Regions from separate parts of the Demequina ureilytica genome, predicted to be linked through region 2. Evidence: predicted binding sites of a transcription regulator. Region 2 holds the regulator's gene; each other region holds the start of a gene.
What was found. Region 2 encodes LexA, which represses DNA repair genes until DNA is damaged. Its sites were predicted from a motif close to TCGAACANNTGTTCGA; they were not measured.
Positions count from the first base shown of each region.

Region 1: ruvA (Holliday junction branch migration protein RuvA) is a predicted target of LexA. The motif match lies at 7,791-7,806, and genes of this name have one in related genera.
Region 3: ACNI3K_RS09570 (Rv2578c family radical SAM protein) is a predicted target of LexA. The motif match lies at 6,539-6,554, and genes of this name have one in related genera.

Region 1 covers NZ_JBLZIE010000003.1:383,329-393,759, reverse strand. Annotated here, with positions in the region: gene ACNI3K_RS11300 (HIT family protein) at 1-439, shown strand, start outside; gene pgsA (phosphatidylinositol phosphate synthase) at 457-1,170, shown strand; gene ACNI3K_RS11290 (phosphatidylinositol mannoside acyltransferase) at 1,167-2,054, shown strand; gene ACNI3K_RS11285 (glycosyltransferase family 4 protein) at 2,051-3,202, shown strand; gene pdxS (pyridoxal 5'-phosphate synthase lyase subunit PdxS) at 3,199-4,107, shown strand; gene ACNI3K_RS11275 (NUDIX hydrolase) at 4,124-4,648, shown strand; gene pdxT (pyridoxal 5'-phosphate synthase glutaminase subunit PdxT) at 4,645-5,229, shown strand; gene ACNI3K_RS11265 (winged helix-turn-helix domain-containing protein) at 5,290-5,907, shown strand; gene ACNI3K_RS11260 (hypothetical protein) at 5,907-6,281, shown strand; gene ACNI3K_RS11255 (YebC/PmpR family DNA-binding transcriptional regulator) at 6,362-7,120, shown strand; gene ruvC (crossover junction endodeoxyribonuclease RuvC) at 7,144-7,698, shown strand; gene ruvA (Holliday junction branch migration protein RuvA) at 7,819-8,409, shown strand; gene ruvB (Holliday junction branch migration DNA helicase RuvB) at 8,417-9,475, shown strand; gene secD (protein translocase subunit SecD) at 9,553-10,431, shown strand, end outside.
Region 2 covers NZ_JBLZIE010000002.1:99,411-109,841, reverse strand. Annotated here, with positions in the region: gene ACNI3K_RS07255 (YdeI/OmpD-associated family protein) at 1-201, shown strand, start outside; gene ACNI3K_RS07250 (class I SAM-dependent methyltransferase) at 241-867, opposite strand; gene hflX (GTPase HflX) at 929-2,422, shown strand; gene ACNI3K_RS07240 (ATP-dependent DNA helicase) at 2,433-4,481, shown strand; gene ACNI3K_RS07235 (hypothetical protein) at 4,587-4,814, shown strand; gene lexA (transcriptional repressor LexA) at 4,872-5,585, opposite strand; gene ACNI3K_RS07225 (LysM peptidoglycan-binding domain-containing protein) at 5,770-6,159, shown strand; gene nrdR (transcriptional regulator NrdR) at 6,248-6,706, shown strand; gene ACNI3K_RS07215 (DEAD/DEAH box helicase) at 6,716-8,770, opposite strand; gene serA (phosphoglycerate dehydrogenase) at 8,860-10,056, opposite strand; gene ACNI3K_RS07205 (matrixin family metalloprotease) at 10,156-10,431, shown strand, end outside.
Region 3 covers NZ_JBLZIE010000003.1:27,004-37,434, forward strand. Annotated here, with positions in the region: gene ACNI3K_RS09545 (peptide chain release factor 3) at 1-657, shown strand, start outside; gene ACNI3K_RS09550 (MFS transporter) at 662-2,011, shown strand; gene ACNI3K_RS09555 (SulP family inorganic anion transporter) at 2,308-3,768, shown strand; gene ACNI3K_RS09560 (GNAT family N-acetyltransferase) at 3,887-4,381, opposite strand; gene ACNI3K_RS09565 (DUF4914 family protein) at 4,419-6,332, opposite strand; gene ACNI3K_RS09570 (Rv2578c family radical SAM protein) at 6,563-7,726, shown strand; gene ACNI3K_RS09575 (cation:proton antiporter) at 7,840-9,579, shown strand; gene ACNI3K_RS09580 (phosphodiester glycosidase family protein) at 9,576-10,431, shown strand, end outside.

The DNA.
Region 1 (10,431 bases), on a different contig from region 2:
GTACACCGGTGAGCACGAGTGCCCGCTGTGCACCAAGGTCACCGGCGACGACCGCGAGGGACTCGTGGTGCACCGCGGCGAGCACTGCTATGTGGTGCTCAACCTGTACCCCTACAACCCCGGTCACCTGATGGTGTGTCCGTACCGCCACGTGGGCTGGTACACCGACGCGACCGATGCCGAGCGGGACGAGATGGGCGAGTTGACGCAGGCCGCGATGCGCGTCCTGACGCACGTGAGCGGCACCAAGGGCTTCAACATCGGCATGAACCAAGGTCAGGTGGGTGGCGCGGGCATCTCCGAGCATCTTCACCAGCACGTGGTGCCCCGCTGGACCGGCGACTCGAACTTTCTGCCCATCATCGGCCGCACCAAGGCCGTCCCCGAGCTGCTCGACGACACCTGGGAGCGCCTGACGCGCGCCTGGGACAAGGTCTGACGACCGGGAGGTCACCTATGTTCGGCAAGCTGCGGCCACTCATGGCCGCGATCTGGCAGGCGCCTGCGAAGGCGCTGCTCGGCCTGGGCGTGCACCCCAATGCGGTGACGATCGTCGGCACCATCGGCGTCGTCACCGGCGCCGTCGTGCTGCTGCCCCGCGGCGGCCTGGCGATGTTCTGGGGCACGATCGTCATCACGGTGTTCGTGGTGACCGACATGCTCGACGGCACCATGGCGCGGCTGTCGGGCAAGACATCCCAGTTGGGCGCGTACCTGGATTCGACGCTGGACCGCGTGGCCGATGCTGCGATCTTCGGCGCTCTCGTGTGGGGGTTCCGCGAGGTTCACCCGCCGACGGCTCTCGCCGCGCTGCTGTGCTTGACCATCGGCTCGTTCGTGCCCTACGCGCGGGCTAAGGCTGAATCGCTTGGCGTCGACGCCTCAGGCGGCATCGCGGAGCGGTCGGACCGGCTCGTGATCGGCCTCACCGCCACCGGCTTCGTGGGCCTCGGGCTGCCCCTGTGGGTGCTCACCTGGACGCTGTTCCTGCTCGCTGCGGCGGGTGCCTTCACCGTGGGCCAGCGGACCATGGCGGTGGTGCGCTCCAACCGCGAGGACCTGCGCGACCGCGACGACCACCATCGAGACTCGCTGAACTACGGCGACCACCCGGAACACCACCCGGGGGAACCCGCCCCGGACAACAGCGACCGCGACGCGGGGCGATGAACGCGTTCCTCACCGCCTGGCGCGTGTCCGCGAAGGTGCCGATAGGGTTCACCCGCGCCGCCGCATCGGCCGTCGCGTGGTGGGCGTGGGCGAGGCGCACCAAGTCCGCCACGCGGCTCGAGGACAACCTGCACCGCGTCACCGGCTTGGAAGGGCGTGAGCTGCGCAGGCTGTCCCGGCGCGGCATGGCGTCCGCCGCACGGTACTACTCCGAGGTGCTGGAGCTGGGCCGCATGACGCACGCCCAGATCGACGCCCGCGCGCGCACCGAGAACTTCGAGGAGGTCCGCGAGCTGCTGGAGGGCGACGAGCCCGTGGTAGCGGTGCTGTCGCACTGCGGGAACTGGGACCTGGTGGGCGCATGGGGCGCGCGCAACCTCACCACGGTCACGGCCGTCGCGGAGGTGCTCGAGCCGCGCGAGGTCTACGACGAGTTCGTGGCGTTGCGTGAGCGCATAGGCATTCACGTCCTGGGCCACGAGGGCAGTTCCACTTTTCGCCAGTTGATCCAGCTGGGGCGCGGCGACCGCGGGCTGATCTGCCTGCTGGCGGACCGCGACATGTCAGGTCGCGGCGTCGAGGTCGAGATGTGGGGCCAGCGTGTGCTGGTCGCTCCGGGTCCCGCAGCGGTGGCAGCGGCAGCCGGAATCTCCGTGATGCCGGTCATGCTCCACTACGAACGGCTCACAGGCGCCAGGCGGCGAGCGGCACGGTCCCGGTGGGGAGTCGTGATGACCTTCGGTCCCGTCATCGATCCGGCTTCGTTCCCCAAGGAGGAGCGCGTGGCGCAGGCGAGCCAGGCCTGGGCGACATGGATGGCAGACCAGATCGCGGAGCATCCCGAGGACTGGCACATGCTGCAGCGGTTCGGGTGGGCCGCATGAGGGTCGGCATCGTGTGCCCGTACTCGATGGATCGCCCGGGCGGCGTTCAACTGCACGTGATGGACCTGGCCGAGGCACTGATCGGGCGCGGGCACGAGGTCTCGGTGCTTGCTCCTGCCGCGCCCGCTACGGACGTGCCGGCCTACGTCACCACCGCCGGACGCTCGATCCCCGTGCGGTACAACGGCTCGACCGCACGCGTCACCTTTGGATTCGTGGCGGCAGTGCGGGTGCGCAAGTGGTTGCGGGAGGGCCACTTCGACGTCGTGCACCTGCACGAGCCCGGCACCATGTCGCTGTCCGTGATCGCGATGTGGGCACGGCTGGGTCCCACGGTGGCGACCTTCCACACGTCGAACGAGCACTCGCGGATCATGCGCAACGCGAAGCCGTTCATCAAGCCCGGCTATGAGGAGCTCGACGCGCGCATCGCGGTGTCGCCCTCCGCCGACCGCACCATCAAGGAGCACCTGGGCGTGGCCGCCACCCACATCATCCCCAATGGCGTGGACACGGCTGCGTACACCCACGCGGAACCCGTCAAGGAGTGGTGCGGCACGAAGAACGCGCCGACCATCGGGATCCTGGGCCGCATGGACGAGTCGCGCAAGGGGCTCGACCCGTTCCTGGCCGCGATTCCTTTGGTGCGGCGCCGGTATCCGCGGTCCCGGTTCCTGGTCGCCGGCCGGTTCTCGGACCGCATCGCCGCGCGTGCGGCGCGGGCCGGCGCCGAGGTCGTGGGCGAGCTCGACGAGGGCATGAAGGCGCGGTTCATGGCGTCGGTCGACGTGTACTGCGCGCCCAACCTCGGCGGGGAGAGCTTTGGCATCGTGCTCGTCGAGGCGATGGCCGCGGGAACTGCGGTGGTCGCGAGCGATCTGGTGGCCTTCCGCGACGTCGCCACGGACTCCGACGGAGAGGCGTGCGTGGCCATGCACACCGTCGGCGACTCGGTCGAGCTGGCCGCCCGGGTGCACGCCCTTCTCGCGGATCCGATCGCTCGGCACGAGCTCGCGACGAGGGGCCAATCGCGCGCTGGCACCTTCGACTGGCGCCAGGTCGCGCCCCGGATCGAGGCGACCTACCGAGACGCGATTAGAATGGATGCTGAATTCCATCCCCAGCAAGCGAAGGACAGCACCGCATGAGCGACAACGCCGATCACTCCACCCCCCAGGTAGGCACCGACCTCGTCAAGCGCGGCATGGCCGAGATGCTCAAGGGCGGCGTGATCATGGACGTCGTCACGCCCGAGCAGGCCAAGATCGCCGAGGACGCCGGTGCCGTGGCGGTCATGGCGCTCGAGCGCGTGCCCGCGGACATTCGCGCCCAGGGCGGCGTGGCACGGATGAGCGACCCGGACCTCGTCCAGGGCATCATCGACGCCGTCTCGATCCCCGTGATGGCGAAGGCACGCATCGGCCACTTCGTGGAGGCGCAGGTGCTGCAGTCCCTGGGCGTCGACTACGTCGACGAGTCGGAGGTGCTGACGCCCGCCGACTACACGCACCACATCGACAAGTGGAACTTCACCGTGCCGTTCGTGTGCGGCGCGACCAACCTGGGTGAGGCGCTGCGCCGCATCTCTGAGGGTGCCGCGATGATCCGTTCCAAGGGCGAGGCCGGCACTGGAGACGTGTCGAACGCCACGACTCACATGCGTCAGATCCGGGCTCAGATCCGGGCACTGACGGCACTACCCGAGGACGAGCTGTACGTGGCGGCCAAGGAGCTGCAGGCGCCCCTTCCGCTCGTGAAGGAGATCGCCGCGACTGGCAAGCTGCCGGTGGTGCTGTTCACCGCCGGCGGCATCGCGACTCCCGCTGATGCCGCGATGATGATGCAGCTGGGCGCCGAGGGCGTGTTCGTGGGATCCGGGATCTTCAAGTCCGGCAATCCTTCCGAGCGTGCCAAGGCGATCGTCAAGGCCACCACGTTCTTCGACGACCCCGCCGTGATCGCGGACGTCTCGCGCGGCCTGGGCAACGCGATGGTGGGCATCAACGTCGAGGAAGAGCCCGAGCCCCACCGTCTCGCCGAGCGCGGCTGGTGACTCGACCGCACGTCACGTGAGCGCATCGGCCGCCCGGCGCATCGCGCGCCGTGGCGCGCGGGTGCTGCTCGTCGACGACTCGAATCCTGCCGTGCCGCGGGTGCTCATGGTCCGGGGACACGACCCACACGCGACGGGACGCTCGTTCTGGTTCACGCCGGGCGGGGGCCTCGAGCAAGACGAGACGATGCGCGCCGCCGCGGTGCGCGAGCTCGCCGAAGAGACTGGCTGGGTGCTCGAAGAGCATGAGTTGTCCGGTCCCGTCTGGACCCGCACGGCGATGTTCGACTTCGCGTCGCGGCCGTACGTACAGTACGAGGAGATCTTCGTGGGACGGCTCGCGGATGCCGATGCGCGGGCGCGGACAGCGGAGGAGTGGACCGAGGTGGAGCGCGAGACCATCGATGCAGTGCAGTGGATGACCGCGACCGACTTGCGCGATGCTCCCATCGAGGTGTTCCCCGCGCAGCTGCGGGCGGACTGGGACTCTTTTCTAGTGTGGGACGGCCACACGATCGATCTAGGAGAAGTGGGCGAATGACCACGGTAGGAGTGCTCGCGCTGCAGGGCGACTTCAGGGAGCATCATGTGATGCTTGACGGTCTGGGCGCAGACGTGGTGAAGGTGCGGCGTCTGAGCGAGCTGGATGCCGTGGACGGCCTCGTCATCCCAGGCGGGGAGTCCACCACTATGGACAAGCTCATGCGGGCCTTCGGCCTGCGCGACGGGCTCGTCGAGCGCATCCACGCGGGCCTACCCGTGCTCGGATCTTGCGCCGGGATGATTCTGCTGGCGCGAGACCTACGGGACGGCATCGAGGGGCAGCAGACGCTCGGTGGAATCCCGATGACGGTGCGCCGCAACGCTTTCGGTCGCCAGGTGGACTCCGCCGAGGTCGACCTGGTGTGGGAGCTCGACGGCAGTCCCATGCACGCGACGTTCATTCGCGCGCCGTGGGTCGAGCAGTACGACGAGGGCGTCGAGGTGCTCGCGACGGCCACCGGCCCCGACGGTGAGAGGCACCCCGTCGCCGTGAGGCACGGTGCGGTGATCGCCACGGCATTCCACCCGGAGATATCCTCGGACACGCGTGTGCACGAGCTGCTGCTCGCACAGCTCTGAGCCCCTCACGATCTAGGCCAGAGCCTTGATCTATCGGCATCAAGGCCCTAACCTTGAAGAATGTTCGTCGTCACCGCTGATCAGCGCGGCAGCACCGAGAAGGGCGACCGCGTCGAGTCGCTCATGACCGAGTTGGCTCCGTGGGCCGAGCGCTGGGCGGACGAGATCGCTCTCCCGCTCGAGCGCACCGTCGGCGACGAGGTTCAGATAATGCTCACGCATGCCGACCCTGCGGTCGACCTTGCCCTGCACCTCATGAGACTGGGGGAGTGGTCCGTTGGGGTGGGTGCTGGGCCGGTCAACGAGCCCTGGGGGGCGAGCGCGCGTGCGAGCTCCGGTGCGGCGTTCGTTCACGCGCGGCAGGCTGTGGAACGAGCGCGTGGAAGGTCCGAGTCCGTTCCTGTGGTGGTGTCCGGCGAGGATGACGAGGCAGGCGAGGGAGCGACGGCGATCCTGCAACTGCTGGCCGCAGTCGTGCGACGCCGCTCGGCCGCCGGGTGGGAGGTCGCCGATCTGCTGGGGCCCGAGGCGACGCAGCGGGACATCGCCGCTCGGCTCGGCATCTCCGAGCAGGCCGTGAGTCAGCGCGTGACCTCTGCGATGCTGGATGAGGAGCGCCGGGCGCGGCCGGTGGCCGCGACGCTGCTGGCGCGTGCCGCAACGACGGGAGACGAGTGATGACGTTCCTGGCCCAAGCCGGCGTGGTGGTGACGTCGCTTGCCGTGGCCGCGGTTATCGGCGCGCCGCTGATCGGTTGGCTCCTGCGACGCGTCGAGCCGGGCACCGAGACGCCCGGTCTGCTGCGCGGCGGCATGTGGATCGGCGTGCTCGAGCGGCTCGCGATCGCGGGCGCGGTGATGGCCGGGCATCCCGAGGCCGTCGCGGTCGTGATCGCCGTCAAGGGCCTGGGCCGTTATCCCGAGCTGCGCGACACCGCGCCGGCGCTGCGCGGCGAGACTGCAGAGCGATTCATCATCGGTACGTTGGCGAGCTTCGTGTGGGCGGCGGCATGCGGCGCTGCGGGTGCGGCCGCGATCGCCGCGCTGTCCTAAGCCTGCCGCTTGCGTACAGGAGCGGGGTGAACCTCTAGACTGGCGGGCAGTCCTTTACCCGATCAGTCGAGGAGCATCACGTGTCCGGCCACTCCAAGTGGGCAACCACCAAGCACAAGAAGGCGGTTGTCGACGCCAAGCGCGGCAAGCTGTTCGCCAAGCTGATCAAGAACATCGAGGTCGCGGCCCGCTCGGGCGGCGCGGACATGGCGGGCAACCCCACGCTGTTCGATGCGGTGCAGAAGGCCAAGAAGTCCTCGGTGCCGAACGACAACATCGACCGGGCGCTCAAGCGCGGCGCCGGTCTCGAGGCCGGCGGGGCCGAGTACGAGACCATCATGTACGAGGGCTACGGGCCCAATGGCGTTGCGATGCTGATCGAGTGCCTCACGGACAACCGCAATCGCGCCGCAATGGAGGTCCGCACCGCGCTCACGCGCAACAACGGCACCCTCGCAGACCCCAACTCGGTCGCGTACCTGTTCACGCGCAAGGGGCAGATCATTGTGTCGAAGGACTCGGGTGTCACTGAGGATGACCTCATGCTGGCCGCCCTCGACGCGGGTGCGGAGGAGATCGAGGACCACGGCGAGGTGTTCGAGATCACCTCGGAGGCGACGGACGTGGTCGCGGTCCGCACCGCGCTGCAAGAGGCGGACATCGACTACGACAGCGCCGAGGCCACCTGGGTCCCGTCCGTGAAGATCGAGCTCGAGGTCGACGGCGCGAAGAAGATGCTGAAGCTCATCGACGCTCTTGAGGACTGCGACGACGTGCAGAACGTCTTCGCGAACATGGACGCCTCGGACGAGGTCCTGGAGGCGGCGGCCGCCGAGTAGCGGCGGTCCGCCACTCACACACCGTGCGGATTCTCGGCGTCGACCCCGGCCTCACCCGCTGTGGCCTGGGCGTGATCGATGCCGCGGGAGCGCGCAAGGTCAGCCTGGTGCATGTCGAGGCGGCGACGTCCCCCGCGGGCGATGCCGTCCCCGCGCGCCTCGCGCGCCTGGCCGACGCCCTCGAGGCGGTGCTGGACCAGCATCGGCCCGATGCGGTCGCGCTCGAGCGGGTGTTCGCCCAGGCCAACGTGCGCACGGTGATGGGGACGGCCCAGGTGTCCGGAGTGGTGATGCTGGCGGCCGAGCGCCGCGGCCTCCCCGTGGCGCTATACACGCCTTCCGAGGTCAAGGCGGCGGTGACCGGCGATGGGCGCGCGGCGAAGCCTCAGGTGGGCTTCATGGTGGCGCGCGTGCTCGGCCTCGCGGAGCCGCCCCGACCCGCCGATGCGGCAGACGCCTTGGCGATCGCGATCACCCACGCCTGGCGCGGCGGGGCAGCGCCCGTGGGATCGGCGGCGACGACGGGTGCGCAGCGCCGCTGGGCCGAGGCGGAGCGGGCCTCGCGGCGTCGTGGTTGACGCACGGCCGTCGCGGATGATGGTGGCCGCCGCAGTGGGGCATGTCGTGCGGCGAGTCGTGCGGCGCGGGCCGTCGGCGTCCCGTAGCGTGTTCGTACACATGTTCGAAAGGAGACCGCGGTGATTGCACAGTTGGCCGGCACGGTGCTGTCCGTGCGCGCCTCGACCGCGGTCGTCGAGGTGGGCGGAGTGGGGATGCTCGTGCACTCCACGCCGGCGACGCTGTCCGAGCTCCGGGTGAATCACGAGACGCGGTTCTTCACGCAGTTGGTGGTGCGAGAGGAGTCCCTCACGCTGTTCGGCTTCACGGCGGAGTCCGAGCGCGACACGTTCGAGGCGCTGCAGTCGGTTCAGGGCGTTGGCCCGCGGCTGGCCCTCGCGATGCTCGCGGTCCATTCGCCCGACTCTCTCTCTCGCGCCGTCGCCGACGGCGACCGCAAGGCACTCGAGCAGGTGCCCGGGATCGGCGCCAAGGTCGCGGCCCGGCTGCTGCTCGAGCTGGGCGGCAAGCTGTCGCTGCCGCAGGGACCGGCCTCACCTCAGGTGCCCGATGCGCGCGATCAGGTCGAGGAGGCGCTCGTCGCCCTCGGGTGGAACCAGAAGGCGGCCGCCGCGGCCGTCGAGAACGTGGCGCCCGATCCGATCGCTGACTCCGATGTGCCGATGACGTTGAAGTCCGCTCTGAAGGCGATGGGCGGCGTGCGTGGCTGACGACCGCATGACGGAGGAAACGGACCCGCTGGAGGGCAGTGTGGTCGACGCGGACGCGGACGCGATCGAACGCTCCAACGAGGCGGCGCTGCGCCCCACGAGCCTCGACGAGTTCGTGGGCCAGCGCACCGTCCGAGAGCAGTTGTCGTTGGTGCTGCGTGCCGCCGTGAGCCGAGGGGCGACGGCCGATCACGTGCTGCTGTCAGGCCCTCCAGGTCTAGGCAAGACCACGCTGGCGATGATCGTGGCGGGGGAGCTGGGGGCGACGCTGCGCGTGAGCTCCGGCCCAGCCATCCAGCACGCGGGAGACCTCGCGGCGATCCTGAGCTCGCTGGACGAGGGCGACGTGCTGTTCCTCGACGAGATCCACCGCCTGGCGCGGCCCGCCGAGGAGATGCTGTACCTCGCGATGGAGGACTTCAGGGTCGATGTGGTGGTGGGCAAGGGCGCGGGTGCGACGTCGATCCCGCTGAGCCTGCCGCCGTTCACGATCGTGGGGGCCACCACGCGCGCGGGGCTGCTGCCTGCTCCGCTGCGCGACCGGTTCGGCTTCACCGCTCATCTTGACTTCTACTCCGATGACGAACTCCACCAGATCGTCGGCCGGTCCGCGGGCAAGCTCGCCTTCCCCATCAGCGGTGACGCCGCCGCGGAGATCGCCTCGCGTTCGCGCGGCACGCCGCGCATCGCGAACCGCCTGCTCAGGCGCGTGCGCGACTGGGCCGAGGTGCACGGCAGCGGCGAAGGCGACCTGGCGGCTGCGCAGCAGGCGCTCCTCGTGTACGAGGTGGACGAGCGTGGACTGGACCGGCTCGACCGCGCCGTGCTGCGCGCGCTGTGCCTGCGGTTCGGCGGTGGCCCGGTGGGCCTGTCGACGCTCGCGGTGTCCGTGGGCGAGGAGCCCGAGACTGTCGAGACCGTCGCCGAGCCCTTCCTCGTGCGCGAGGGACTGATGAGCCGATCGCCGCGCGGCCGGGTGGCGACGGCCGATGCATGGGCCCACTTGGGGCTCGAGGCACCGGTCGAGGCCCGTCCGGGAGCCCCCGGCGGGAGGCTGTTCGACTGAGGGTGGTTCGACGCGGATGCGTTTGCCCCCTAGAATCGCCAAGGCTCTCATGAGCATCTCTAATCGTGAGGAATTCTGTGTCGAAAGTCACCAAGAGCGCGCGTAAGTCGCTGATCTGGCTCGGAGCGATCCTGATCGCTATCTTCGGGCTGCTATCCGGCGGTGCCCTGACGGGCAACGCATCGTGGACCCCGGGCCTCGCGCTCGACCTCGCGGGTGGTCGCCAGATCATCCTGACCCCAGTGCTCGACGAGGGCGCTGAGCAGGAGATCGAGCAGACCGACCTGGAGCAGGCCGTCGAGGTGATCCGCAACCGCGTGGACGCTTCCGGTGTCGCCGAGGCGGAAATCACCACCCAGGGCAACAACATCGTCGTGGGTCTGCCGGGCAATCCGTCCGACGAGGTCATCGACCTCGTGTCGCAGGCCGCTCAGCTGCAGTTCCGTCCGGTGCTGCTCGTCGGCGACCCGGCGCCGCTCAGCGAGGACCTGCCCGCCACCAGCCCGAGCGCGGAGCCGACCCCTGTGCCTGGCGCGGCCGACCTCGTGGACCCGAGCCCCAGCGCATCGCCCGAGCCCACCGCAGAGCCGTCGCCCACTGCCTCGGAAGTGGCGAACGTCGTCACCGGAGCCGACGCCACCGCATCGGCCGAACCGACCACCGAGCCGGAGACGGAGCCGACGCCTGCCGCGACGGCTGCCCCCGGGGACGCGGCTGCGGAGCCCGAAGACCCCTCCTCGTTCGCATGGCTCACCGAAGACGTGATCTCGGAATACGAGTCGCTGAACTGCCTGAACCCCGAGAACTGGTCCGGCCGCACGATGGGCGACCCCGACTCCGGCTATGTGGCGTGCGCCGAGTTCGGCGCCGGCAAGCTTGCGATGGGACCTGTGGAGGTCGAGGGCGACGACCTCGCGACCGCCACCAGCGGGCCCGAGACCTCGCAGACCGGCACG
Region 2 (10,431 bases):
GAGGCCCTCCTGGTCCCCGCCGACCTGGTGACAGCCCTCGACAAGCATCCAGGGGCGCGCGAGACCTGGGATTCCTTCCCGCCGTCGGCGCGCAAGTTCATGCTCTCCCAAATCGTGCTTGCCAAGCGTCCGGAGACGCGTGCGGCCCGCATCGGCCGGATTGCCGATGCCGCGGCTAGGGGAGAGCGCGGCTATCCGTAGCGCTCGGGTTCCGAGCGCGCCAGACGGCCGATGCCGGGGCTAGGTGGCGCTGCTGGTGACCTTGAGCACGCGGAAGCCCTTCGCGCTGCCTTGCCTTTCCACCTCGCCCCACGGCACTCCCGCGGCGTCTCGCTGGTCCGCGATCCACCGAGCGAGGGAGTCGGCGCCGAGGTTCTTCTGCACGACGAGCCACGCCTCCCCGCCGGGCGCGAGACGCGGCAGCCACGTGGCGAGCAGTTCGTGCAGCGCTTCCTTGCCAATGCGGATCGGCGGGTTCGACCAGATGGCGGCATACGTCGCGTCGTGATCGACGTCCCCGGGCTCGATGGCGCTCACCCGGTCCGCGACGCCGAGGCGCTCCGCGTTGCGCACGACCAGGTCGAGCGCGCGCCGATTGACGTCCACGGCGGTGACCCGGGCCTCGGCCGTGCCGAGGGCTGCGGCGAGAGCGAGCGGACCCCACCCGCACCCAAGGTCCAGGACGTTTCCCGCGGGGGCGGGTGGCAGGTGGCGCAGCAGCACCTCGGTGCCGAGGTCGATGTGGCCGGGGGAGAAGATGCCGCGGGCGGTCTCGACGGTGACGTCGCGGCCGGCGAGGCGCACCTGCAGCGAGCGTCGCTCGGCGGCGGAGGCAGGCTCCGCGGTGAAGTAGTGGTCCTCGCTCACGCATGCGAGCGTACCGCCGCTGGTGGTGCCTGTCGGCGGCCGGTGCGACAATAGGGGGAGTATGAGCGACTCTCACGAAGACGACCACCAGGACACCGCCCCCTCCCGCGCCGATGCGGTGATCGAGCGGGTGCTGTCGCGCACCAGCAACGTGTTGGGTAAGGGCGCCGCCTCCCAGACCGACTACGACGGCGACCAGTTCGACCGTGAGGACCGCGCAGCGCTCAGACGCGTGGCCAACCTGTCGACTGAACTCGAGGACATCACCGAGGTCGAGTACCGCCAGTTGCGGCTCGAAAAGGTGGTGCTCGTAGGCCAGTGGTCGCACGGCACCGCGGCCGATGCCGAGGTGAGCCTGCAAGAACTCGCCGCCTTGGCAGAGACCGCGGGTTCCGAGGTGCTCGACGGCGTGCTGCAGCGCCGGCCCAACCCTGACCCGGCCACGTACATCGGCAAGGGCAAGGCGGTCGAGGTCAAGGAGATCGTCGCGGCCGTCGGGGCCGACACCGTGATCGTCAACGACGACCTCGCGCCCAGCCAGCGCCGTGCGCTGGAGGACGTGGTGAAGGTCAAGGTCATCGACCGCACCGCGCTGATCCTCGACATCTTCGCGCAGCATGCGAAGTCCAAGGAGGGCAAGGCGCAGGTGGAGCTCGCACAGCTCGAGTACTTGCTGCCGCGACTGCGCGGCTGGGGCGACTCGATGTCCCGCCAGGCTGGTGGCCAGGTGGGCGGCGCCGCCGCAGGTATGGGATCGCGCGGGCCGGGCGAGACCAAGATCGAGCTGGACCGCCGCCGCATTCACACCCGCATGGCGCAGTTGCGCCGCGAGATCAAGGCGATGGAGCCGGCCCGAAACGTGCGCCGGGACCGCCGGCTCGCGCTGCCGAACGTGGCGATCGTCGGCTACACGAACGCAGGCAAGTCCTCGCTGCTGAACCGCATCACCGGTGCGGGCGCCCTGGTCGAAAACTCGCTGTTCGCGACGCTCGACCCGACCGTGCGTCGCTCGCAGACGCCGGACGGCCGCGAGTTCACCGTCTCCGACACCGTGGGCTTTGTTCGCAACCTGCCGCACCAGCTGGTGGCGGCCTTCTCCTCGACGCTCGAGGAGGTGGCGCACGCTGACCTCATGCTTCACGTGGTGGACGCGTCCCACCCCGACCCCGAGGGGCAGGTGAGCGCCGTGCGCACGGTGCTGGCCGATGTCCCGGGTGCGAAATCGGTCAAGGAGGTGCTCGTGCTCAACAAGGCCGACATCGCTGACCCGGAGACGCTGCTGCGCCTGCGTGCTCGCCCCGAGATCACCATCGAGGTGTCCGCCCTCACAGGCGACGGGATGGCGGAGCTGCGGGATCTGATCGCGGCGGAGCTGCCGCGCCCGGAGGTGCGGATCGACATCGTCGTCCCGTACACGCGCGGGGAGCTCATCCACGAGGCGCACCTGCACGGCGAGGTGATCGAGGAGTCGCACGAGCCCGAGGGCACGCGGCTCATCGCGATGGTCGACGAGTCCTTGGCCGCGCGCCTCCAGGCCGCCTCCGAAGCCGCGTGAGCGCCTTCCCTTGAGCGCGACGGATCCCTCGGCGCAGTCGGCGGCCGAGGCGTCGGCGGCGACGGCCGAACCGGACCGGTCCGCGCCCGTTGCGACTGTCACCGAGGTCACGCGCCTGCTCGGGACGGCCGTCGCGGCACTTGGCGGAGTCGAGCGGGATGGACAGACGGCGATGGCCGCGGCCGTCGAGCACTCGCTCGACAACCGCTCACACGCCCTGGTCCAGGCGGGCACCGGCACGGGAAAGTCTCTCGCGTACCTGGTTCCCGCGGTGACGCACGCTGTGCGGGCCAAGAAGCGCATCGTCATCTCGACGGCGACGCTGGCGCTGCAGCGCCAGGTCTTCACCAAGGACCTGCCGCTGGTGCTCGACGCCCTGGAGCCCGAGCTGGGGGAGCGCCCCGACGTGGCGCTGTTCAAGGGTCGCAGCAACTACCTGTGCGTGCACAAGATGGCCGGGGGCTACGGCGAGCCCGACGAGGACATGCTGCCGGTCTCCGCGGGCCCCACGAGCGACCTGGGCAAGGAGGTGGCACGGCTGCACGAATGGGCGGACGTCACCGAGACCGGCGACCGCGACGATCTGGTCCCCGGCGTCTCGCACCGGGCCTGGTCGCAGGTGAGCGTGAGCGGCCGGGAGTGCTTGGAGTCCAAGTGCCCCATGCACGACCAGTGCTTCTCGCAGTCGGTGCGCGAGCACGCCGCCACGTCGAAGATCGTGGTCACCAACCACGCCGTGCTCGGCGTGCAGGCGGCGAGCCACGACATGCTCGGTGAGCACCACGCGCTCATCGTCGACGAGGCGCACGAGTTGGTGGGCCGCATCACCTCGGCCGCGACTCACGAGCTCACGCTGCAGCGGGTCGACCGCGCGGGCCGCGCCGCACGACGGTGTGGGGTGGCGTCCGACGACCTGGACCGGGCCGCGCGTGCGCTCGACGGCGCGCTGGGCGATTGCGAGCCGGGTCGCCTGCGGCTCGGGCTGCCCGATGAGCTCGCGGAGGCGGTCGACCTGCTGCGGGCCGCCGCCCGCGCGGGGATGACGGCGGTGCAGAAGACCACCAAGGACTCCGGCGAGGCGCCCCGGGCAGGCGACAGCGCATCGGCGACCGCCAAGATGGCGACCGCGGCGCTCACCGAGGTCTTCGATGTGTGCGAGGAGCTGCTGGGCGAGCACGGGCGATACGTGGTGTGGCTCGCTCCTCCAGAAGGCGACTACGAGTCCAGGCAAGCGGTGCGGATCGTGGCCGCACCGCTCGACGTGGCTGGGCTGATCAGGGAGAAGCTCATCGCCGACAAGGCCTCGGTCTTCACGTCGGCGACGCTCGCGCTCGGCGGCAACTTCGACGCCATGGCGCGGCATCTGGGGGTCGACGACCCGATCTCGATGGATGCGGGCAGCCCGTTCGACTACGGGCGCCAAGGCATGCTGTACGTCGCGTCTCACTTGCCCAAGCCGGGAATGGGCGGCATCTCCGACGAGGCCCTCGACGAGCTGGCGGCACTCATCGAGGCGGCGGGAGGGCGAACCCTCGGGCTGTTCTCGTCTCACCGCGCCGGACAGGCGGCGGCGGAGGCGATGCGGGAGCGGCTCGACGTCCCGGTCATGTACCAGCTCGACGACCAGCTGCCCACGCTGGTGGAACGATTCCGGGAGGATCCACGCGCGTGCCTGTTCGGGTCGACGTCCCTGTGGCAGGGGATCGACGTGCCCGGACCCACGGCATCCTTGGTGGTCATTGACCGTATCCCGTTCCCGCGGCCCGACGAGCCGATCTCGCAGGCGCGCACGGAGGCCGTGGCGCGGCGAGGCGGGAACGGGTTCATGGCGGTCGCGGCGACCCACGCCGCGCTGCTGCTCGCGCAGGGCGCCGGGCGGCTGATCCGGTCCTCGGGAGACCGCGGAGTGGTCGCCGTGCTGGATTCGAGGCTCGCGTCCGCCCGCTACGGCGGATTCCTCGCACGCTCGATGCCCGCGCTGTGGGGGACCACTGACCGCGGCACCGTGCTGGAGGCGCTGCGTCGGCTCGACGCCGCGGCGCGCGACCGCGGTGAATAGGGTGGCGTGCGCGGCCCCCAGGCGCGGGTGGCCGTACGCTGGGTTCGCACCATTGCAACATCGAACGACGGCATGACCGCAGCACTCACCGGAGGTGGAGCCACGATGACCGACACGAGCCCGTCCGAGGAGTTCGTTCGCGGCCAGGAAGCCGAGCGTGAGCGCTTCGCGGAGTACCTCGCTCACTTCGAGGCAGGCTCGCGCCGCATGGCGGACGAGGCGGAATCGGAGGAGTCGCGGGTCTACCAGACCACGATCGCGAACTCGATGAACGCGATGCGCCGCGCGATCAAGGGCGGCTTCCACTGGCAGGACGGCTGGCGCGAAAAATAGCGCCGATGCGCGGGGGGCACCGGCCCGTCCGCCGTCTGCGTGGTGGGGCCAGCGGCGCTAGACGCGCCGCATTACCGACACGACCTTGCCCATGATGCGGGCGTGCGTGCCGTCGATCGGGGTGTAGCTCGGGTTATGCGGCATCAGCCACACCTGGCCGTCCTTGCGTCGGAAGGTCTTGACGGTGGCCTCGTCGTCCAGCAGCGCCGCCACGATGTCGCCATTGTCCGCCGTGGGCTGACGGCGCACGACGACCCAGTCGCCGTCGCAGATCGCCGCGTCCACCATCGAGTCGCCCACCACGTTGAGCATGAACAGCTCGCCGTCGCCGGTGAGCTGCTTGGGCAGCGCGAAGACATCCTCGACCGCCTGATCCGCGAGCACGGGGCCACCGGCGGCGATGCGTCCGACGAGGGGCACCATCGTCATGCGCTCGTCCTCGATCGGGGCGGCGGGGACCGGCGTGACGACCGTCTCGGTCGACGGCGTGCCGTCGGCGCCGGGCAGCACCACCTCGATGGCGCGCGGCCGGTGAGGATCCCTGCGCAGGAACCCCTTGGTCTCGAGGGCGGAGAGCTGGTGCTTCACGGAGGAGGTGGAGGTCAGTCCCACTGACTCGCCGATCTCCCGCATCGAGGGCGGGTAGCCGCGAGACTCCACCGAGTCCTTGATGGTCTCGAGGATCCGCCGCTGCCGGTCGGTGAGTCCGCCCGATGCGCCGCCCGGGAACTGGTGGATGGTGGCTCCGCCCTCGCCGGTGCGCTCGTCCATGACTCCTCCTCGCGGGCCTGGCCCGTCTCCTTTGTCAGACCTCGGTGATGAGGTGACACCTATGACGCTAGGCCACCCCGGCGCCGAAATCAAACATATGTTCGAGCGTGTCTTGCTTGACAGGACCCCAGGTGCTACAAATAGAACAAGTGTTCGACGAACAGGTGTTCGAATGGAGGATGACATGACTGCATATGCGATTTCCGCTCCTGCGACTACTGGAGTGAGCGTGCGGCGGGTTGTGAGCGTCCGCCCTCTTCCCACCGCTGCGGGCCGCGCGCGCCGGACAGTGCTGGCTGCGGTGCTCGTGCTAGCCGTCGCGGCGCTGGTGGCGCTGCTCGCCCCCCGGGCGTTCGCCGGCGATGAGGTGTCCGAAATGACGGCATCGGGGAACGTGGCCTTCGACACCTACACGGTCGCTCAGGGCGACAGCCTGTGGTCGATCGCGACCACGATGACCGGCCCGGGCGAGGACGTCCGCGACACCGTGGCCGAGCTGCAGACCCTGAACGCGATGGGCGACTCCTCGCTGCGCGCGGGCGAGCAGATTTACATCCCCGCGCTCGAGAGCTGACTCTCGCGCGCTAGGTCACGATGGCTGGCGCAGCGGCACCTACCCGCGCGGTCGTGGTCGGGTGTGGCTTCCGTGGGAGAGTAGTGCCATGCACTGCCCCTTCTGCCGCAACCCCGACTCGCGAGTCGTCGACTCGCGCACCTCGGACGATGGTTCCTCGATCCGACGCCGGCGCGAGTGCCCCAACTGCGGCAAGCGGTTCTCGACGCTTGAGATCGCCAGCCTCACTGTGCTCAAGCGCAGCGGGGTGGCCGAGCCCTTCAGCCGCGACAAGGTGGTGGGCGGCGTGCGCAAGGCCTGCCAAGGTCGGCCGGTGAGCGACGACGACCTCGCGCACCTCGCGCACAAGGTCGAAGAGGCGATCCGTGCCTCGGGCCAGGCGGAGATCGATGCGACCGACATCGGTCTCGCGATCCTGCCGCCACTGCGCGAGCTTGACGAGATCGCGTACCTGCGCTTCGCGAGCGTCTACCAGGACTTCAACAGCCTCGACGACTTCGAGGCCGCGATCGCTCGCCTGCGCACCGAGGACGCCTCGGACTCCTGAGGCCGTACCTCAGCGCTTCTTCTTGGGTCGGGGCTTGCCGCTGCGGCCAGTCGCCGGAGCTCCCTTGCCCTTCTTGCCCGCCTTCTTCGCCGACGGCTTGGCATCCGGACGCCCGGGCCGCTGAGTTCCCTCGGGGTCTTGGAGCGCGCGACGGCGCTCGGCACGCGGTGCCAACCGCTCGCCGTCGGAGCGTGGTCCAGCACCCGAGCGCTGTCCCTGAGCGCGTGACGAGCGTTCGCCGCCGTCGCGCCCAGCCGTGCGGGAGTCGGCACCTCGCCCAGTGGCCCTCCCCTGCGAGGGAGCGCTACGACCACGCTTGTCGGGCTGCTTGTCGCCCCGGTCGGGAGTGCGCTCATCGCGGCCCCGGCTGGGGCGCTCGTCGCGCGTGCGATTGGGCCGCTCGTCGCGGCCCCGGCTGGGGCGCTCGTCGCGCGTGCGATTGGGCCGCTCGTCGCGGCCCCGGCTCGGACGGTCGTCTCGTGCACGATCGTCGCGGGCACGCCCGGTGCTCTCACCGCGACCGCGCGTGAATCGCTCGTCTCGGGCGCGGCCGGGCTCTTCGAGGCGCTCGTCGCGCTTGCGCTTGCCGGAGGTCCCGCCTGACTTGCGTGCCCAGCTGTCCCTGCTCTTGGGAGAGCGCTTGGCCCATCCCTCGGGCTTGCGAGCCGGGCGTCCGCTCTTCTCGCTGGCCTCTGCCGCTGCCTGTGCCGGCGTGCTAGAGCCGCGGTCGCCCAGGCGCTGCTCGCGCAGTGCCAGCTCACGCTCGCGGGCCTGAAGTTCACGCTCGCGCCGCTCCAGCTCGTGGCGTGCCTTCGCACTCTCGTGCTGGGGCGTGGGTGCGGTGTCTGCGGCGCGCCCGTGGGTGGGGCGCCGTCCCCGGTCGCCTCGCGAGGGACGTGCTGAGCGCGCGCCGCGTTCGGGCCGAGAGTCACGCTTACCGCCGCTGATCACCGGTTCCGGCACGGGCACCCCGGAGGGCTCCTGTGCGCCGGTGAGCTGAGCGAGCGTGGTCAGCGAAGCGGCGTCGTCGCCGCGCAGCGAGGTGATGGTCGCGTCGACCCCTGCACTGTCCATCAGTCCCTCGACGGTGCGCCGCTGGTGGGGAAGGGCAAGGGTGACGACCATGCCCCGTTCGCCTGCGCGTGCGGTGCGTCCGGCGCGATGCGTGTAGTCCTTGTGGTCCGCGGGCGGGTCCATCTGCATGACGAGGTCCACGTGGTCGACGTGGATACCCCGCGCGGCGACGTCCGTCGCGACGAGCACCGGAATGGTGCCCGCCCGGAATCCCGTGATCGCGTGGTTGCGCTCGGCTTGAGACTTGTCGCCGTGCAGCGCAACGGCGGTCACTCCCGCATCACGCATCTGAGCGGCGATGCGGTCGCAACCTAGCTTGGAGCGCACGAACACGATGGTGCGACCGTCGCGCGCAGCCACGCGGGTCGCGAGCTGGTACTTCGCGTGCGGGGGCACGTGGAGCACGATGTGACTCATCTCGGAGGCATCGTCGTCGCCGCCCGTGACGTCGTGTCGCGCGGGGTCGGTCATCGAGGTGGAGACCAAGCGGTCGACGTCGCCGTCGAGGGTGGCGGAGAAGAACAGTCGCTGAGCACCATGGGGCACCCGCTCCAGGATCTCCTCGATCTCGTCCATGAAGCCCATCTGCGCCATGTGATCGGCCTCGTCCAGCACCACGATCCGCGTCTCGGACAGGTCAGCGTGCCCGCGTCGCACCAGGTCGGCGAGCCGGCCGGGGGTGGCGATCACGAGGTGGACGCCACGCTCGATCGCGAGGATCTGCTTGGACATCGACAGTCCGCCGGCCACCAAGCGCAGCGACACGTGCATCGAATGCGCATAAGGCTCGAGCGCGTCATTGACCTGCATGGCGAGCTCGCGGGTGGGAACCAGCACCACGGCGCGCGGCCGGTGCGGCGTGGCCCTGCCAGATTCGGCGAGCTGCGCGATAGCGGGGAGCCCAAAGCCCAAGGTCTTGCCCGATCCCGTGCGGGCGCGAGCGAGGACGTCTCGCCCGGCCAGCGCATCGGCGATCGTGGCCGACTGAATGGGGAAAGCCGTCTCAAGGCCCGCGCTCTCGAGCGCGGAGACCAGGGCCTCGGGGAGACCGAGGCTGCGGAACGGGACGCCGGCGGCGGCTATGAGAGCACCCGCAGCCGCACAGTGCCGGGCATGGCGCCCAGCGCAGCGACCGCATCGTCCGTCAATCCGGCCGCGACGTCGGTGACGACGTAGCCGAGCTCGCCACGGGTGGCGAGCAGCTGTCCCTCGATGTTCACGTCGTGCTCCGCGAGCTCGCGGTTCACGGCCGCGAGCACGCCAGGGATGTTCTCGTGCAGGTGGGCGATCCGGTGCGCGCCCTGGGGCAGCTCGAGCTGGAGGTTGGGAAGGTTGACGCTCAGCGACGTCGAACCCGTCTCGAGGTAGTCACGGAGCCGTGTGGCGACGAAGATGCCGATGTCGCGCTGCGCCTCCTCGGTGGAGCCGCCGATGTGGGGAGTGAGGATGACGTTGGGGATGTCCTGAAGGGGAGAGGTGAACGGGTCGCCCTTCTTCTTGGGCTCCTCCGGGAACACGTCGATCGCCGCGCCGCCGATGGCGCCGGACTCGAGGCCCTCCTTGAGAGCGTCCACGTCGACGATGAATCCGCGCGAGAGGTTGAGGAACAGTGCGCCGGGCTTCATCGCCTCGAACTGCGCACGGCCGAAGAATCCCTGGTTTCCTGCCCGCCCATCCACGTGCAGCGTGACCACGTCCGCTGCCTGCAGGAGCGACTCGAGGGTCGGCATCCGGGTCGCGTTGCCGAGAGCGAGCTTCTCCGCGGCGTCGTAGAAGATGACGTTCATGCCCAGCGCCTCGGCCACCACGGACAACTGAGAGCCGATGTTGCCGTAGCCGACGATGCCGAGCGTACGGGTGCGGATCTCGTGAGCGCCGTCGGCGCTCTTGTTCCACACCCCCTCGTGCATCAGTCGGTTGTGCACCGGCAGGCGGCGGGTCAGCGAGATCATCTCGGCGACGGCCATTTCCACGACGGACCGGGTGTTGGAGAACGGCGCGTTGAACGCGGCGATGCCCCTGCGTGCGGCCGCAGCGAGGTCGATCTGGTTGGTGCCGATCGAGAAGGCTCCCACCGCGCACAGCGACGGTGACGCCGCGATCACCCGCTCGGTGAGCTGGGTCTTGGAACGGATCCCGAGGATGTCGACGCCCGCGAGGGCGTCGATCAGCTCGTCCTCGTCCATGGCACCGCCATGGGACTCGACGGACACGTCGGCAGCCTCGAGGATCTCGGTGGCTCGGGGAGACAAGTTTTCTAGGAGAAGTGCGCGCACGTGCCGAAGTATCTCGCACTCGCGGCGGTGTTACCAACTCCATACCGCGGCGCGGCTCTCGGAGGGTGGGAACGGCCCTCGTCATGGCAGGCTATCGCCATGAGAACTCTTGGTCGCCTAGCGGTTATCGGGCTGGTAGGCGGCGTGGCGATCGTGGGCACCGCGTATGCGACGGGTTTCGATCTGGCGCAGTGGCAGCACATTGGCAAGGCGCGCAACGTGCTCGTCGTCGACGGCGAGCAGATCCGTATCCCGGTTCCGGACGGGCCGTCGGAGCGGAGGGCCGCAAGCCTGCCGGTCACCACCGACGGAGCCCATGCCTTCATGTTCGAGGAGAGCGAGCAAGGTCCCACACGCTACGACCCCTGCCGCATG
Region 3 (10,431 bases), on a different contig from region 2:
GTGGCGTTCATCCGGGTGTGCTCCGGCGTCTTCGAGCGCGGCATGGTCGTCACGCACGCACGCACGAAGCGGCCCTTCGCGACCAAGTACGCGCTGTCGGTGTTCGGCCGCGAGCGCTCGACCGTGGAGCGTGCCTATCCGGGTGACGTGGTGGGGCTGGTGAACGCCAGCTCCCTCGCGGTGGGAGACACCATCTACGACCCGTCCGGCAAACACGTCTCCTACCCGCCGATGCCGGCCTTCGCCCCCGAGCACTTTGCCGTGGGCCGCGCGCGCGACCCCGGCCGCTCCAAGCAGTTCCGCAAGGGAATCGGGCAGCTGCAGCAGGAGGGCGTGGTGCAGGTGCTCATCTCGGAGGCACGAGGCGACGCCAACCCGGTTCTTGCCGCGGTAGGTCCCCTCCAGTTCGAGGTCGCGGCCTTCCGGATGGAGCACGAGTTCTCGGCGCCCATGCACCTGGACACGATGGGCTTCTCGCTCGCGCGGCAGGTCGCTCCCGAGGACCTACCCGTCGTGTCCCGCTACCCAGGCATCGAGATCGTGCGTCGCGGAGACGGCGCGATCCTCGCGCTGCTGCGCGACATCTGGCACGCCCGGTCATTCGAACGCGCCCACCCCGACGTCCCCTTGACCTCGCTCGAAGCCAGCGACGACTGACCGGATGCGGAGGACGCCGCTGACTTCTCGATGGCCGCGAGCCCGCGCGCTGTCGCCGCAGGGCTTCTACGGCTGGCACGTCGTCGTCTACGCGTCGATCGCGCTCGCGGCGACGGCGCCCGGACAGACGGTCGGCATCTCGCTGTTCATCGACCCCCTGATCGAGGATCTGGGGCTGTCACGCTCGGCGATCTCGACCGCGTACCTGGTGGGCACCCTCGTCGGGGCGGTCGCACTGCCGTTCATCGGCCGCGCTCTTGACCGCTACGGGGTGCGACGGACCATGGCCGTCATCGGTCTGGTATTCGGTGCCGTGCTCATCGCGCTGTCCTTCGTCAGCTCGATCGTGGGACTGACTGCGGGATTCGTCGGAGTCCGCATGGCGGGTCAGGGCGCGTTGGGACTCACGGCGACCACCGCCGCGGCGCTATGGTTCGAACGCCGTCGAGGTCTGGCGACCGGAGTGGTTGCGGCCGCAGGCGCGGTGGGCATCTCGATGACGCCGCTGCTGCTCGAAGGGCTCATCGCCCAGCACGGCTGGAGGACGGCCTGGTTGATCGAGGGTCTCGCCGTCTGGGTGATCGTGATCCCGCTGGCGCTCATCGGCATGCGGGACCGGCCCACCGTCCTCGGGCAGCGGCCCGACGGCGCCGACGCACCGCATCCCGATGCTCCGGTGGTGGAGGAGCCAGGCCTTACGCGGTCGCAGGTGCTCCGCCACGCATACTTCTGGCTCATCGCTGCCGCCGTCGCCGCGACCGGCCTGCTCACCACAGCCGTCGCCTTCCACCAGATCAGTCTGCTGACGGCGCGCGGGCTCACGGCGACCGAGGCTGCCGCCAACTTCATCCCTCAGACGGTCGCAGGCCTCGTGGCGACCCTCGTGACCGGCTACCTCATCGACCGCTTCGCTCCCCGGTGGATGACGGTCAGCTCGATGGTGTCGCTCGCGTTCGCGCTCGCGTGGGGAGCGCAGGTGGGGCCGGGGCTGTCTGCGATCGTCTTCGGTGTGCTGCTCGGGACCGCCGGCAACATGATTCGTGCGGTCGAGGCCGCGACCCTGCCCCGCTACTTCGGCACCCGTCACATTGGCGCGATCCGGGGGCTCGTGGCGTCCATCAGCGTGGCCGGCACCGCGTGCGGACCCCTGATCTTCGCCGCCGTCTATGACCGAGTGGGCTCGTACTCGCCCGTGCTGCTGGCAAGCGCGGCGCTCCCGGTGGCGATCGCCATCTGGGCGCTCACCGCTCGCGAGCCGGTGCCGATGCGCCCAGAGTCCGCGCCTGAGCCTGAGCCTGAGCCCCGCGACGAGTCCGCGTCGAGAGCCGGTCGCCCCAACCTCCCGTCACGTTAGGGTAGGGTGGTGCACGGCCCGGCGGCCGCTGCGTGCGATTCACCCGAATCGGCACCGACAGACGCTGCCAGGCATCGCGCTGATTCCCCGGTGCAATGAACTTGCGCAGCGCTGCGCGCCCCAGTCCAGTCCCCACCAGGTTCCGCGCCATCACAGCGCTGGCCCTCGGGCGTGCGCGCCCGCAACACACGAAGGAATGACGCGTGTCAGATAACGCCCGCCCATACTTGACCGATCCTGCCCCCGAGCCCCAGCCCGTCAAGGGCGCCCCCGAGGCCGACGAGTCCTTCTCCGTCATGGAGGCGCTGAAGTCGCCCCGTCGCCTGCGCACCGAGATCTTCGCGGGGCTGGTGGTGGCGCTCGCGCTCATCCCCGAGGCCATCGCGTTCTCGATCATCGCCGGCGTGGACCCCCGCGTGGGTCTGTTCGCCTCCTTCACCATGGCGGTCACCATCGCCTTCGTGGGTGGCCGCCCCGCGATGATCTCCGCCGCCACCGGCGCGATCGCCCTGGTCATCGCCCCCGTCGCCCGCGAGTACGGACTCGACTACTTCATCGCCACCGTGATCCTGGCGGGCGTGCTCCAGATCGTGCTGAGCCTGCTCGGTGTCGCCAAGATGATGCGGTTCATCCCGCGCTCCGTCATGGTCGGCTTCGTCAACGCCCTCGCGATCCTGATCTTCATGTCGCAGATCCCGCACCTCACGGACGTGCCGTGGGCCGTCTACCCGATGGTCGCCGTCGGCATCGTGATCATGGTGCTGATGCCGCGCTGGACCAAGGTGGTGCCCGCGCCGCTGGTCGCCATCGTCTTCCTCACGGCCGCCGCCATCATTGCGGTCATCAACGTGCCCACGGTGGGCGACGAGGGCGAGCTGCCGGGATCGCTGCCTAGCCTGTTCATCCCTGACGTGCCTTTCAACCTCGAGACGCTGCAGATCATCGCGCCGTACGCGATCGCGATGGCCCTCGTGGGAATCATCGAGTCGCTGCTGACCGCGAAGCTCGTGGACGACGTCACCGACACCCACTCGAACAAGACCCGCGAGACCTGGGGTCAGGGCACCGCGAACATCGTCACCGGCTTCTTCGGCGGCATGGGCGGCTGCGCAATGATCGGCCAGACCATGATCAACGTGAAGGCATCGGGCGCCCGCACCCGCATCTCGACCTTCCTCGCGGGAGTGTTCCTGCTGATCCTGGTCGTGGGACTCGGCGACATCGTCGCAACGATCCCCATGGCCGCGCTGGTCGCCGTCATGATCATGGTCGCCGTCGGCACCTTCGACTGGCACTCGGTTCACCCCGGGACGCTGAAGATGATGCCCAAGTCGGAGACCGCCGTCATGCTCGCCACCGTCGTCGTCACCGTGTGGACCCACAACCTCGCGATCGGTGTGGGCGTGGGAGTGCTCACCGCGATGGTGCTGTTCGCTCGCCGCATCGCGCACCTCACCACCGTGACCCGGCTGGACGCCTCCGACGATGACGACCAGCGCGTCTACGCGGTCGAGGGTGAACTGTTCTTCGCGTCCTCGAACGACCTCATTTACCAGTTCGACTACACGGGCGATCCGCACGAGATCGTCATCGACATCTCCGGGGCGCACGTGTGGGACGCGTCGACCGTCGCCGCCCTCGACGCCGTGCGCCACAAGTACGCGAAGAAGGGCAAGTCCGTGACGATCGTGGGAGCGAACGAGGACACCCAGACCCGACTGGACCTGCTCGCCGGGAACCTGGGCGGCGGCCACTAGGCTGCCAGCCCGCCAGGGCCCCAGACCCGAGCGACCCAGCAACGTACCCGCATGACCCGCACGGCGCGGCGCTGACGAACACCGTCGGCGCCGCGCCGTCGGTGCGTTCAGGGACGCGTCAGCCCATCTCTCGGTACAGGTAGTACGCGCGGTCGCCCGTGTGGGGATCCCGGTGGACGAACCCGTGCCGCTCATAGAACCTCAGCGCGTCCACGTCCGGCTCGTCGACGCCGACCTCCACCATCGCGATCCCGCGCCGATCCACCTCGTCGAACAGTCGCGCCAACAGCGCGCTCCCGATGCCGCGGCCGCGCAGCTGGGGTGCCACGTAGAGGTCCTCGAGGTAGGCGACGGTGCCATCGCTCATCGCCGACTCGCGCATTGCGAGCGTCGCAAAGCCCGCAGGCTCCTCGCCCGCCACGAGGGTCGCCACCAACGCCCAGAATCCGCATCCCGCCAGCAGTCGCCGCAGCCGCGCCTCCAGCACGTCGACGTCGTCGACGGGGTCGTCGAACTCGGTGTTGAAGTCCCACAGCGCTCGCGCCAACACGCCCGCGTCGGCGATAGACGCGAGGCGCACATCGAACGAACCCCGGGCACGCGCATCGGCCATGCTCCGAGCGTAAGCCGGACGGCGAGAACGTGCCCGCCTACAGGTACGTGGGCGTCAGCGCCTCGTAGTCCTGCACGCTGCCGTCCGCGAGACACGTCTCGATGATGCGGCGGCCCAGTTCCGTGAGGTCGGGCGTGAGGAACTGCTCGAGCTCGGCCTTGAAGAAGCCCGTGAGGATCCGGCAGCCCTCGTCGTACGCCTCGACCCCCACCTGCGACTGCATCTCGGGGCGCAGCAGCGTGCGCCGCACCGGCTGACCGTCGAGCGTGATCTGCTTGGGGGTGTAGCCGAACAGCGAGCACCGCGCGGGCTCGAGCTGCTCCGCACGCATGCGGCCACCGCCCTTGCGCGCCAGCCACTCGCGGGTCAGCCACTCGGCTGAGAAGCCCACCCGGTACGCGCCGATGTGCTGATTGGGCGTCAGGACGTAGCGCGTGCGGTCGTACGTGACGAGCTGGTCGAGCAGCAGGTTCGCGGCCGCCACCTTGGTGCCCGTGGAGAAGGGCCAGTACGAGCCCACGCCCTCCGAGACCATGCCGCCGTGCTCGAGCCGCTCGAGCGCATCGGCCGCCTCGCCAATCGAGGGGTTCTTGTCGCCGCGCGGGGCCACGAGCCGCCACAGCCACGCGACGGCCGGGGGCGCAAAGTGCGCGAGTCCCATGATCCCGTAGCTGGGGGCCTCGCGGGTGCACGCAGGCATCCGCACGCCGAAGGTGCGCACGTCCACCGGCTGGGGCACGTCGACGATGTCCTCGATCATCCGGCGCGGGATCACCACGCGCGGGTTGGGGCACGGCTTGCCCGTCGAGTCGAGGGTGTGCTCCCACGGCAGCACCGTCGCATCGGCCACCCCGTGGATGTTGAAGAACACCAGGGGAGCGTCGGGATGGATCACCGCGCGCTCGAGGTGCGGGTCCTCGCCGTAGGTGCGTAGGTTGTCCACACGCACGAACCAGCCGTCCTCCGCGTCCGCGACCACCATGCGTCCGCTGCCGTCCTGAACTGCGGGATGGCACAGCGTCATGTCGTCCGTGACGGGGGACAGGTCCGAGGTCTCGGACAGCGTGATGTAGTACGGCTCCTCGGTGACGACGTTCGCGCCCAGCAGGATCCGACCGTCGTCCTCGCGCCGCAGGTCCTGGCACATCTCTGACTTGCCGCCGCCGGAGGCGCCCTCGTGCATGACCACGGTGTCGTTGTCGTACGGGGTCGTGACCCGGACGGACGAGGCGTGCGCGGTGATCCAGCCCTCGGCCTCGCCGATGTCGAGCAGCACCGAGAACACGCCCTTCTTGGCGCTGGGTCCCGGGTAGAGGTTGTACGCGAAGATCTCGTGCAGCGTCTCGGAGCGGTCGTGCACCACGACCTGGCGTCCGTCGAAGTGGCTGTGACGGAACGGGGGAGCCACGTACAGGATCGAGCGCGGCTCGAAGGGACCGAGATCGTCGAGCGTCACCCATCCCTGCAGGTCCACCAGGGCGAGGGCGAAGAACGCGGCGTTGGCGGGCACGATGGCGAGCGAGGGCGATCCGTAGACCGGCCCGCCGGCTTTGAACGGCACCACCACCAGGTCCTGGCGTGCGAGCCATTGGATGGTGTCGGCGCGGGTGTCCCCGAATCCGTGGCCGAACCTGTCCGCGAAGCGCGTCTTGTCCGTGGGCCGCGAATCCGCGATGACCATGCACTGCGGATCGCGCCGGCGCATGTAGTCCTCGGGGTAGTTGACCGCCAGGCCGTTGCGGCAGCGGGTGACGCTTGCCTCCACGACGGTTTCGCCGTCGACGTCGTACTCGACAGAGAACTCCGGTCCGCCGTCGGGTCCGAGCGCGAGGGCGTACAACTCCGCGCGCGTCGCGGGCACGGTGACGGATCGCGCGGTCTCGAGCACGCGGCGGACGTCATCGGCGAGCGCGACGTCGCTCAGCGCGGTGGCGGTGGTGGCGGTGGTCATGGTGGCTCCTCGCGCGGTTGGGGGTGTCACGGCATTCGGTGTCACAGCATTCGGTCTCACGGTGTTGGTGCTCTCGGCGCGGGGTCGCCCTGTTTCGAGTATGGCGTTCGTCAAGGTTGGGTCAAGGGACCTTCGTCCCAGCGGCCGATGCGGGGGAGGCCAGGCGTATGCGCGCAACACGCGCGTGTGGGGTCTTTGACGGCTCCTCGAACACGTGTTCGAATGGGGGCATGCGATGGGACGGTCAAGCGGTCACGGCGGAGAGCGCCGATGCGCTTCCCGGGTTGGCACGGATGGGTAACTTGGTGCGCTCGGTTCGCACCCCAGAGTTCGAGGGGATGGTCTTCCACGAGGTGCTCGCGAAGAGCGCGCTCAACAAAGTAGGCCAGTCCGCCGCGGTCCCGTTCACGTGGACCATCAATCCCTACCGCGGCTGCTCGCACGCGTGCGTGTACTGCTTTGCGCGGCCCAGCCACAAGTACCTGGAGCTCGACGAGGGCAAGGACTTCGACAACCAGCTCATCGTCAAGATCAACATCGTCGAGGCGCTGAAGAAGGACCTCGCCAAGAAGTCCTGGACCCGCGAGCACGTGGCGCTCGGCACCAATACGGATCCGTACCAGCGCGCCGAGGGCCGCTACAAGCTCATGCCCGGGATCATCGACGCTCTCGCGCAGTCGGGCACCCCGCTGTCGATCCTCACCAAGGGCTCGCTGCTGCGCCGGGACCTGCCTCGCTTGGCCGAGGCGGCGACTCAGGTACCCGTCGACCTGGCAATGTCGATCGCCATCGCGGACGACGAGCTCCAGCAGTCCATGGAGCCGGGCACGCCCACCACTCAGGCGCGGCTGGCGACCGTGACGGCCGCAGCCGAGGCCGGATTCGACGTCGCGGTGTTCATGATGCCGATCCTGCCGTTCCTCACCGACTCCGAGGAGCACCTCGATGACGCCCTTGCGCGCATCAAGGCCGCGGGCGCGACCTCCGTCGCCTACACCGCCCTGCACCTGCGCCCGGGGGTCAAGGAGTGGTACGCGCGGTGGCTCAACACACACCGGCCGGACCTGACCCCGCGGTACCGCGAGCTGTTCGGGGACGGCGCATACGCGCCCAAGGAGTACCGGCGCTGGCTCGCCGCCCGCATCAAGCCCCTGATCGAGGCGCACGGCCTCGCGCGCGCCCCCGAGGACCCCAATACCGGGTCGATGGGGACGTCTGCTGGCGTCGCGGCCGCTCCCGGCGTTGCGCCCGGACCGGCGGCCCCGGCTCGGCGCGTCGATGCCAGGGACGACCAGGGGGAGTGGCGGCGCACCGCGAATTCTCCGATTTCTGGTGGGAACGGAGCACGGGCCAACCTCGCCGAGCTGGACCAGGCGGCGCCCACGCTCTTCTGATCCACCGCACCCGTACGTGCCGCGCACGGACGGACGGCCAAGCAAGCATCTCGCCCGTGCAGTGCGGTGCCGCGTCGCAGTTCGGAGGCACTGGCGTTGCCTACGATGGGCGCGTGGAGCTCTTGGGTGTCGGCGTCGTCGCGCTGGTCGCGATCGCCTTCACCACGGTGCTCAGCCCGCGGTTGGGGGTCGCCTCGCCCTTGGTTCTGGTCGCTCTGGGCGTGGGCGCGAGCCTGCTGCCCTTCGGCCCGGAGATTTCGGTCGACCCGCAGCTCATCCTGGCCGGCGTGCTCCCTCCGTTGCTGTACGCGGCGGGAGTCTCCGTGCCTGCCACCGACTTCCGGCGCGACTTCCGCTCCATCGGCGCGCTGTCGGTGGCGCTCACGATCCTCACCACCGTCCTCATGGGCGCGGTCTTCTACTGGATGTTCCCGGCCCTGTCCTGGCCCTGGGCGTTCGCGCTCGGCGCGATCGTAAGCCCCACCGATGCGGTGGCGACGGCGATCGTCAAGCGACAGGGCGTCTCGCCGCGGCTGGTGGCGCTGCTCGAGGGGGAGAGCCTCTTCAACGACGCGGCCGCGCTCGTGCTGCTGCGGGCCGCCGTGGCCGCGACCGCATCGGCCGTCAGCCTGTGGACTGTCGCGGTGGAGTTCGTGGTGTCGATGGTGCTCGCGGTGGTGATCGGCTGGATCGTCGGCCGTATCAGCCTGTGGGTGCGTTCGCGCATGACCGACGTGACCGCTGCCACCGTGTTCTCGTTCGCGGTGCCGTTCCTCGCGTCCTTGCCGACCGACGCGGTGGGCGCCTCCGGCCTCGTCGCTGCCGTCGTGGCGGGCCTCGTGAGCGGCAACGGCGCCGCTCGCCGGCTCTCTCCTCAGGTCCGCCGCTCTCATCAGCAGAACTGGCACACCGCTGAGCTCATGCTTGAGGGGGCCATCTACCTGATCCTGGGGCTCGAACTCCTCGACACTATCGAGGACGTAAGCCAGGACGACCTCGGCGTGCTCTTCGCCTTCGGTGCCGCAGGCCTCGTGCTCGTCGCCGTGCTTGTCACCCGTGCGGCCTTCGTGGCACCCCTACTCGTCGTCCAGCGGTACGCGGCACGGCGGTCGCAGCAACTCCGTCCCCGGCTGCGCAGGGCGCTGAGACAGCCCGGTCCCGCGGCGGGTGCCGCGAGACGCGCGGCCCGCTGGTTGCGCCGTGGCCGACCCGCGATCGCGCACGAGTCACGCGTCGAAGAGGTCAAGCAGCGGATCGCACAGACCGGCGCGGACCACGGTCTCCTGCTCCACTCGCCCCTTGGACCGCGCGAGGGCGGGGTCATGGTGTGGGCCGGCATGCGCGGCGTCGTTACCGTCGCCGCGGCCCAGACACTGCCGAGCGACACGCCCGGCCGCTCGCTGCTGGTGCTGATCGCCTACCTGGTGGCCATCGGCTCGCTGGCGATTCAGGGCGGCACCATGACGTGGATGCTGCAATTACTCAGGCCCGCGCGCGCCGCCACCCCCGAGGAGCTTGCGGTCGAGTCCGCGGGCCTGCGGGAGGTGCTCGACGCCGCCGTCGAGGACGAGCGACAGCACCTGCGCGAAACCCGCGCGAGGTCACGAGGCCGCAGGGCCGCCGAGGAGGTCGACCGAGCCGATCCGGACACCGTCAGCCCTACCGATGACCAGGGCTTCCCCGTCTCGTCCGAATCTACCGCCGCGGACGAGGATCGCGACCACAGGATCGCCCTCATCAGAGCCGAACGCGAGGCGCTTCTAGACGTGCGGGCCATTGGTGCGTTCAGTTCCGCCGCCTTGGCCGCGGCGCTCGCTCAACTGGATGCCGAACAGATTCGGCTCGAACTGTGAGCGGTCGGGGCTTGGGTGCCGTGCCGTCCGCGCGACGCGCCGGGGCGTCGTTCTCGATCGCGCTGATGGCGCTAACACTCGCGGCGTGCAGCGCCGATTCGCCCGCCACGCCGCGCGTCACCGTGACCGCAGAGCCGGGGCCCAACGCCACCCGGCCCGCACCGCAGGAGTCACCGACGCCGGACTCGACTGGCGCATCGGCCGGTGGTTCCGAGATCGTGGATGCCGACATGGTGGACGCCGAGATGGTCGAGCACGCTGGCCGGAACTACCTGGTGGTGACCCTGCCGCTCGACGAGTGGGACGTGCGTGTCGACTGGGAGCCAGGCGGGACCATGCTCGCGGATGTCATCGAAGCCGACCCATCCGTCGCCGTGGCGACCAACGCCGGCATCTTCACCCCCGAGGTGGTGCCCGGCGGCCTGCTGGTGAGCGATGGCGAGGAAAAGGTAGGGCTGAACCTCTCAGAGGGCGGCGGCAACTTCCACCTCATGCCGAACGCGGTCTTCGCGGTCCGCGACGACGGCACGGCGACCGTGGTGAACAGCACCGAGTACGAGCCGGCCGGCGTGGTGCACGCGACGCAGTCGGGGCCCGCTCTCGTGCTCGACGGCGACGTGCACCCGGAGTTCCGGGAGGGGTCAGACAACCTGGCGCTGAGATCCGGCGTCGGGGTGAGCCCCGACGGCTCGAGCGTGGCGCTGGCGATGTCGTGGGGCGTGACCAACCTGTGGGACTTCGCGACGCTGTTCCGAGACGAACTCGGCATGGACGATGCGCTGTACCTTGACGGTCAGATCTCCGACATCTGGGTCACGGGCATGGACGAGCCGGGCGCACTGTCGGGCCCCT